DNA from 3 places in the Methylobacterium sp. yr668 genome. Region 2 is predicted to be linked to each of the others. Evidence: predicted binding sites of a transcription regulator. Region 2 holds the regulator's gene; each other region holds the start of a gene.

Region 1 (2,264 bases), on a different contig from region 2:
CTTCAGGCCGCGACGGATCAGCGGCGCAGCGTCGCGCGGAACGACTTTGCTCAGGTCGGTCAGGACGGTTGTGACGGCCGCGATGATCGCGGCGGCATCGCCGGCCTGGCCCTCGGGCAGGTGCTCCGACTCCGTGCGCGGGTAGCTGAGGTACCCCTGATCGTAGAGGTCCTGAGCGATGCCGGCCGTGTGCTGCGGGTCCCAGCCGAACCGCTTGGCGCAGCGTCGCGCCAGGGTGTCCTTCGAGAACAGCCGGGGCGGCGCGCGCCGGACATCCCTGTGCGCGACCGCCAGAGGGCCCGACCACGTCGCCGCGGCGGACCGGATCGTCTCAGCGATCGCCGCATCGAGGATCCGCTCCTTCGGGGCGTGCCAGAGGGTGATCTCCGCGCCTGCATGGGTCCTAAGGTGCAGCGCGACCTTGAAGAAGTCCTGCGGCACGAAGGACCGGATCCGCTCCTCCAAGTCCGCCAGGATGGCGAGGGTCGGCGTCTGGACGCCGCCGAAGCGCCAGGGCTCCCGGAAGGCGGGCGGCCGCAGGCGCAGCGAGATCGCCCGCGTGCCGTTCAGGCCGAGATGATAGTCCTCGTACTGCCGGCAGAGCGCCTCGAGATAGGCGGCGTAGTCGCGCTCGCCCGAGGCGGGATCCTTGGCCAGGGCCGCGAAGGCGCGTCGGATCGAGACCTCGTCGAGCGCGCCGAGCTTGAGCCGGTCGACCCGGCCGTTCCAGCCGAGATGCTCGAGCACTTCCCACGCGATCATCGAGCCCTCGCGACCCGGATCCGTGGCGATGATCACGCGGTCCACGCCGCTCAGCGCCTGCCGGATCGCGGCGATCTTCGGTGCGTGCGACTGCCCGGACCGGTTCGTGCCGTAGCCGACCGGGATCGTGGGAAGGACGATCGGGAGGAGGTCGAAGCGCCAGGGCTTCCACTCGGGCCGGATGCTGCCCGGCTCCTCGGCCGAGAGCAGGTGTCCCTCGGCGGCCACGCAGACCGTGCTCGGCGAGCGGAAGAAGCGCTGCAACTGGCGCATCGCCGAGGGCTTCTCGAAGAAGAACAGCGTGCGACCGGAGCTCGGAGATGACATGTCGCTGACCGCTCCGGCTGTCGCCGCGCCTGACCCAGGGTTCACATTTTGTTCCAGACGGGCTCGGGACGCAACTGGCGCCTCGAGAGGGGAAGCCGTCGGAGAAGCCGGCGGCGTGTCGCCCTCCCCAGGCACACCGGCCGGCGCCGCGATGCTGGAGCGGCGCTCGTACCTGTGCTCCGGGCTCGCCCGCGGCGGCGACCCGGAATGCCTCCGTGGCCGGATCCCCGCCTGTGGCTGGCGCGTCGCCGTCGACCCGCGCACCGTCCTCCGAAGGCTCCGGGCACGCGCTCGCGCGCTAAGGGTTGCCCGCCCCAAGTGTCTGTCGAGACCAGCAAGCCTTCAGCGGGCACGGCACCGAGGTTCGGTCACCGGCCTAGCCGGCCGCGTGCGCCGAGCCGGGCTTGTTGCCGTGAATGAGGTCCCGACCCGCGTAGATGCCGCCCAGGACCTGCAGATCGAGACGCTCCGCATCGCGGCGCCGGACCTCCGCCAGGATCGCGCTGGCCGCTTCCGGCTCGGCTCCGGTCGTCAGGAGCGCCTGCTCGCCGAGGAGCAGAGCCGACTCGACCGTCTCGCGGATCTGGTAGGCCACGCCCGCCTGGATCAGCTCGACCGCGTGTTCGCGATCCCGGGCGCGCGCCAGCACGGGCACCAGGGGGAACTCCGCCTTGGCGATCTCCGCGACGCGTCTGGCCATCGCGGTGTCGTCGACGCAGATCAGGATCGCCCGCGCCGTCGCGGCGCCGGCCGCGTGCAGAATGTCGAGGCGGGTGCCGTCACCGTAATAGACCTTGAAGCCGAATCCCTCGGCGAGACGGATGTTGCTCGGGTTCGTGTCGATGATCGAGACCGAGCAGCCCTGCGCTATGAGCGGCTGACTGGCGATCTGGCCGAAGCGGCCGAACCCGACGATCAGGGCGCTGCCCACGAGGTCCTCGGGCGCCTCGACGCCGTCGATGGACGGGACGGCCTTGGGACCGAGACGATCGAAGGCGACGACCATCAGCGGCGTGATCGCCATCGACAGGATGATGGTGGCTGTCAGGACGGCGTTGGTCGTGCCGTCGATGATGCCCGCGCTCGCGGCGGCCGCGTACAGCACGAAGGCGAACTCGCCGCCCTGCGCCATCAGGGCCGCGCGTTCCAGCGACTCGGCGTGCGAGGCGCGCAGC
Region 2 (2,264 bases):
GCCGGGATGCTGGCGATCTCGGACTGGATCGCCGGGTTCGAGCGGGCGGTCCTGGTGCTGCCGGCCTTCGGCGCCGGGGCGCTGGCCCTGCTGACCGCCGGCCTGCTGCTGGGGACGCTGCCGGCCTCGCGCCTGCGCTGGCTCGCCGTGCCGCCGGTCCTGCTCGGGCTCGTCCTCGCGGCCCGGCCCGACCACTACGACCTCTACGTCGACCGGCAGGGCGCGGGGGCCGCGGTGCGGGGCCCGGACGGGCGGCTCGCGGCCCTCGGCAGCCCTTCGGGCTTCGTCCTCGAGCAGTGGCTGAAGGCGGACGGCGACGGGCGGCGGCCCGCGGCGCTGATCGTCCGGTCGGGCAGCGGGCGCTGCGACCGGCTCGGCTGCACCGCCCGTCTGCCGGACGGGCGGGCGGTCGCCCTGGTCCGGGACAGGCGGGCCTTCCCGGAGGATTGCGCCCGCGCCGCGGTGCTGATCACGGGCCTCGCGGCGCCGCCCACCTGCACGGGGCCGCTGGTGATCGACCGGCGCGTCCTCGCCGCCCGCGGGGCCGTGGCCCTCCGGACCGACGGCGACGGCTTCGCCGCGCGCTACGCCCGGGACGACGGCCGCGCCGTGCCCTGGCGGCCGGCCGCAGGGCGCGGGCCGGGACCGCCGCGGCCGGTCACCGCGGAGCCGGGCGACCGCCCCGCGGAGGACGGGGTCGCCGCGACGCCGGAGGCCGACGCCGCGCCGGGCGGAGACCTCGCCCCCGGCGACGCGCCAGCCGAGCCGCTTCAGTAGCGGCGGACGAGGCTCACGAGGCGGCCCTGGATCCGGACCCGGTCGGGCCCGAGCACGCGGGTCTCGTAGGCCGGGTTGGCGGCCTCGAGGGCGATCGACGAGCCGCGGCGGCGAAGGCGCTTGAGCGTCGCCTCCTCGTCGTCGATCAGCGCCACGATGATGTCGCCGGTATTGGCCGTCTCCTGCTTGCGGATGACCACGAGGTCGCCGTCCAGGATGCCCGCCTCGACCATCGAGTCGCCGCGCACCTCGAGGGCGTAATGCTCGCCGCCGGCCACGAAGTCCGGCGACAGGGTGATGGCGTGGCTCTGGTTCTGGATCGCCGAGACGGGCGTACCGGCCGCGATCCGGCCCATGACCGGGATCGAGATGGCGCGGCCGGACTCGTCGATCATCCGCGTGCTCGCCGGGGCCGGCGGCTGCTTGGACTTACCGCCCTCGACCACGCTCGGCGTGAAGCGGCGCGGCTCGGCGGGAGCCTGAGTCGGCGGAGCGGCCTGGGTCAGGCTCTCGGGGATCCGGATCACCTCGATGGCGCGCGCCCGATTCGGGAGGCGCCGGAGGAAGCCGCGCTCCTCAAGTGCCGTGATCAGCCGGTGGATGCCGGATTTCGACTTGAGATCGAGGGCATCCTTCATCTCGTCGAACGACGGCGGGACACCGCATTCCTGCATCCGGCTCTGGATGAATCGCAGGAGGTCCAGCTGCTTGCGCGTGAGCATCGACGGGGGACTCGCGGCTTGGCGGACCGCCACGTGACGGTCTCCGAAACAAATCACGAACAGGTTAAACGTTCCGCAAGTGTTCCGCAAGAGTGGCACCGCTCGGCCCGGCGCGCCGCGGGCGCGCCCGCGGGAGAAGGTCGAGAAACGCATTGACGGCGCAAGCGGAGCCGTTTCAATGCATCGCGGCGCCCCGCCGGGAAGGCGGCGGACCCGGGGTGCGGGCTGGGACCCTCTTGGAATGACGAGGATGCGACGACCCGCAGCTCTGCTGCCCCTCGGCCTCGCCGCCCTCGGCCTCGCCGGCTGCACCACCGGATTCTCCTACATCTCGCGGAACTACGTGGCGCTCACTCCCCAGGTCGTCACGATCGGCTGCAAGGAGCCCTACGAGGTCTACGACAACCGGCAGCTGCGCCGGATGCTGATCGTGTCCAACGCCCTGCGCGAGTATACCGGCTGCAACCTGAGCGAGGTCCGGATCGATCCGGAGCCGGGCGCCACCCGGGTGAAGCGCTTCCGCACCGCCGCCCGGGCCTATCTCGACGAGACCGTGCGCGAGGATTGCCGGATCACCGGCGAGACCGTGTTCGATCCGCTGAAGACCGAGTTCGCCTACGCCTGCGACGCGCCGATCGAGAAGCGCGGCACCGTGGTCCCCCGCCTGCCGGGCCGCAATCCGGGCCTCGGCGTGCGCTGACCGGCCGGCGGCGCGTCCTCAGGCGCCCGGCTTCGGGAAGGTCCGCTCCGCGGCGTCGCCGGCGG
Region 3 (2,264 bases), on a different contig from region 2:
GTCGGCGAACACGATCTCGGCGACGCCGTCGGCGAGTTCCAGCGCGGTCTCGAAGGAATCGGCCAGCCGCGAGCCGATATCGGCCCGGACCACGATCCGGTCCACCACCACGTCGATGTCGTGCTTGAACTTCTTGTCGAGCTTGGGCACATCGTCGATGGCGTAGTATTCGCCGTTCACGCGCAGCCGCTGGAAGCCTTTCTTCTGGTATTCGGCGATCTCCTTGCGGTACTCGCCTTTCCGCCCGCGGACCACGGGCGCGAGCAGGTAGAGCCGGGTCTTCTCCGGCAGCTCCAGCACCCGGTCGACCATCTGCTGGACGGTCTGGCTCTCGATCGGCAGGCCGGTGGCGGGCGAGTAGGGGATGCCGACCCGCGCCCAGAGCAGGCGCATGTAGTCGTAGATCTCAGTCACCGTCCCCACGGTCGAGCGGGGGTTCTTCGAGGTGGTCTTCTGCTCGATCGAGATCGCCGGCGACAGCCCGTCGATCTGGTCGACGTCGGGCTTGGACATCATCTCCAGGAACTGGCGGGCGTAGGCCGAGAGCGACTCGACGTAGCGGCGCTGTCCCTCCGCGTAGATCGTGTCGAAGGCGAGCGACGACTTGCCCGAGCCCGAGAGCCCGGTGAAGACCACGAGCTTGTCCCGCGGGATGGTCAGGTCGACGTTCTTGAGATTGTGCTCCCGGGCGCCGCGGATCGCGATGACCCGCCGGTCCTCGACGGGGGCCGGCGCGGCGTCGAACAGGGCCTCCAGCTTGGCGTCGATGGCGGCTTCGTTCCGCGCGCCGGGGGAGCTGGATTTCGCGCGAACCGGCTTGGACTCGGGCACCTTGGACTGGGGCGCCTTGGCCGTCGCCGGGGCTTTCGGAGCCGTCTTGGAAGGCGCTTTGGCGGCAGCTTTCGGTGCGGCTTGGGCAGCACCGACGCGGCTTGCGGCACGACTTCCAGCTTGGGCTTTGGCCATGAGGGCGGCGGTCTTTCGAGGCGTCGACCGAGGCATCGACGAAGTCGGACGGATTCGCGCGCGGGCCAGCCGCCGCTCCGGCTCATGTCGAGCCCGAGGGGGCCCGCGGCAAGATGCGGCCGGCGGGACGCAGGCCCGTCATGCGCCGCCCTTGCTAGAACGAAACGCGTACGTCGGCAACCGCTCGGTGAACGCGCGACCGTCTTCGCGAGCGCAGCGAAGCGATGACGCGGTGGAGCCAGCGGCCGCGATCGGAGTCCGGTGGCCCCAGCTTCGCCGTAGCTCGATTCGCCAAACCTTGGCCCACCTTCGGTGTTGCACCGCGGGCGCCGAGATCCACGTCGCCGTGTCCCGCCCTCAGATCCACATCCCGACAGGTATCGATGCCAGCATGCGACGCGACCGATCCGGCCGCCCTCCGCGGTTCCGACGACCGCACGGCCACCCAGCAGCGCCTGTCCACGCGGCTGCTGTTCCTGATCGTGGGCATCGCCAACGCCACCTGGGCGCCCCTGGTGCCGCTGGTGAAGGACCGCGCCGGCCTCGACGAGGCCGGGCTCGGCCTGCTGCTCCTCACCTTCGGCGTCGGCTCGCTCCTGGCGATGCCGAGCGCCGGGGCGGCGGCCGCGCGGCTGGGATACCGGCCGGTCCTGCTCGCCGGGACGCTGGCGCTCGGCCTGGCCCTGCCGGTCCTGGCCCTGGCCTCCGGGCTCGTGCCGCTCACCGGGGCGCTGCTGCTGTTCGGGGCCGGGATGGGGGCGGTGGACTGCGTCATGAACCTGCAGGCCGTCGCGGTGGAGCGCGCCGCCGGGCGCCCGATGATGTCGGGCTTCCACGGCCTCTACAGCCTCGGCTGCATCCTGGGGGCGCTGCTGGCCAGCGTCCTGATGGGCACCGGCCTGGGCGCCGGCTGGAGCGTGCTGATCCTGGTCGCCGGCATCGTGGCCCTGTTCGCGGCCGCCTGGCCGGGCATCCTTCCGGCCGGCGGGACAGGGGGAAGCGGCGGGCCCGCCTTCGCGCTGCCCCGCGGCCCGGTGCTGGTGCTGGGCCTGCTCTGCTTCGTGGTGTTCCTGACCGAGGGCTCGGCCCTCGACTGGAGCGCGGTGTTCCTGATCCAGCAGCGCGGGCTCGATCCGGCCTGGGCGGCGCTCGGCTACGCTTCCTTCTCGATCACCATGACGGCCGGCCGGCTCGGCGGGGATGCGATCGTGGCCCGCCTCGGCCGGCGGCCCGTGGTGATCCTCGGCGGCCTGCTGGCGGCGGCCGGCCTCGCGCTCTCGGTCGTCATCCCGGCCTGG

What was found. Region 2 encodes LexA, which represses DNA repair genes until DNA is damaged. Its sites were predicted from a motif close to TGTTCNNNNTGTGTTCNG; they were not measured.
Region 1: the regulator LexA is predicted to act here: its motif matches at 1,128-1,145, upstream of BM419_RS26340 (type IA DNA topoisomerase).
Region 3: the regulator LexA is predicted to act here: its motif matches at 1,122-1,139, upstream of uvrA (excinuclease ABC subunit UvrA).

Annotation. Positions count from the first base shown of each region.
Region 1 is NZ_FOZY01000031.1:55,761-58,024, forward strand. It holds gene BM419_RS26340 (type IA DNA topoisomerase) at 1-1,089, opposite strand, end outside; gene BM419_RS26345 (monovalent cation:proton antiporter-2 (CPA2) family protein) at 1,466-2,264, opposite strand, start outside.
Region 2 is NZ_FOZY01000004.1:126,898-129,161, forward strand. It holds gene BM419_RS06945 (ComEC/Rec2 family competence protein) at 1-777, shown strand, start outside; gene lexA (transcriptional repressor LexA) at 771-1,499, opposite strand; gene BM419_RS06955 (hypothetical protein) at 1,750-2,199, shown strand; gene BM419_RS06960 (hypothetical protein) at 2,218-2,264, opposite strand, start outside.
Region 3 is NZ_FOZY01000006.1:55,289-57,552, reverse strand. It holds gene uvrA (excinuclease ABC subunit UvrA) at 1-966, opposite strand, end outside; gene BM419_RS09590 (MFS transporter) at 1,350-2,264, shown strand, end outside.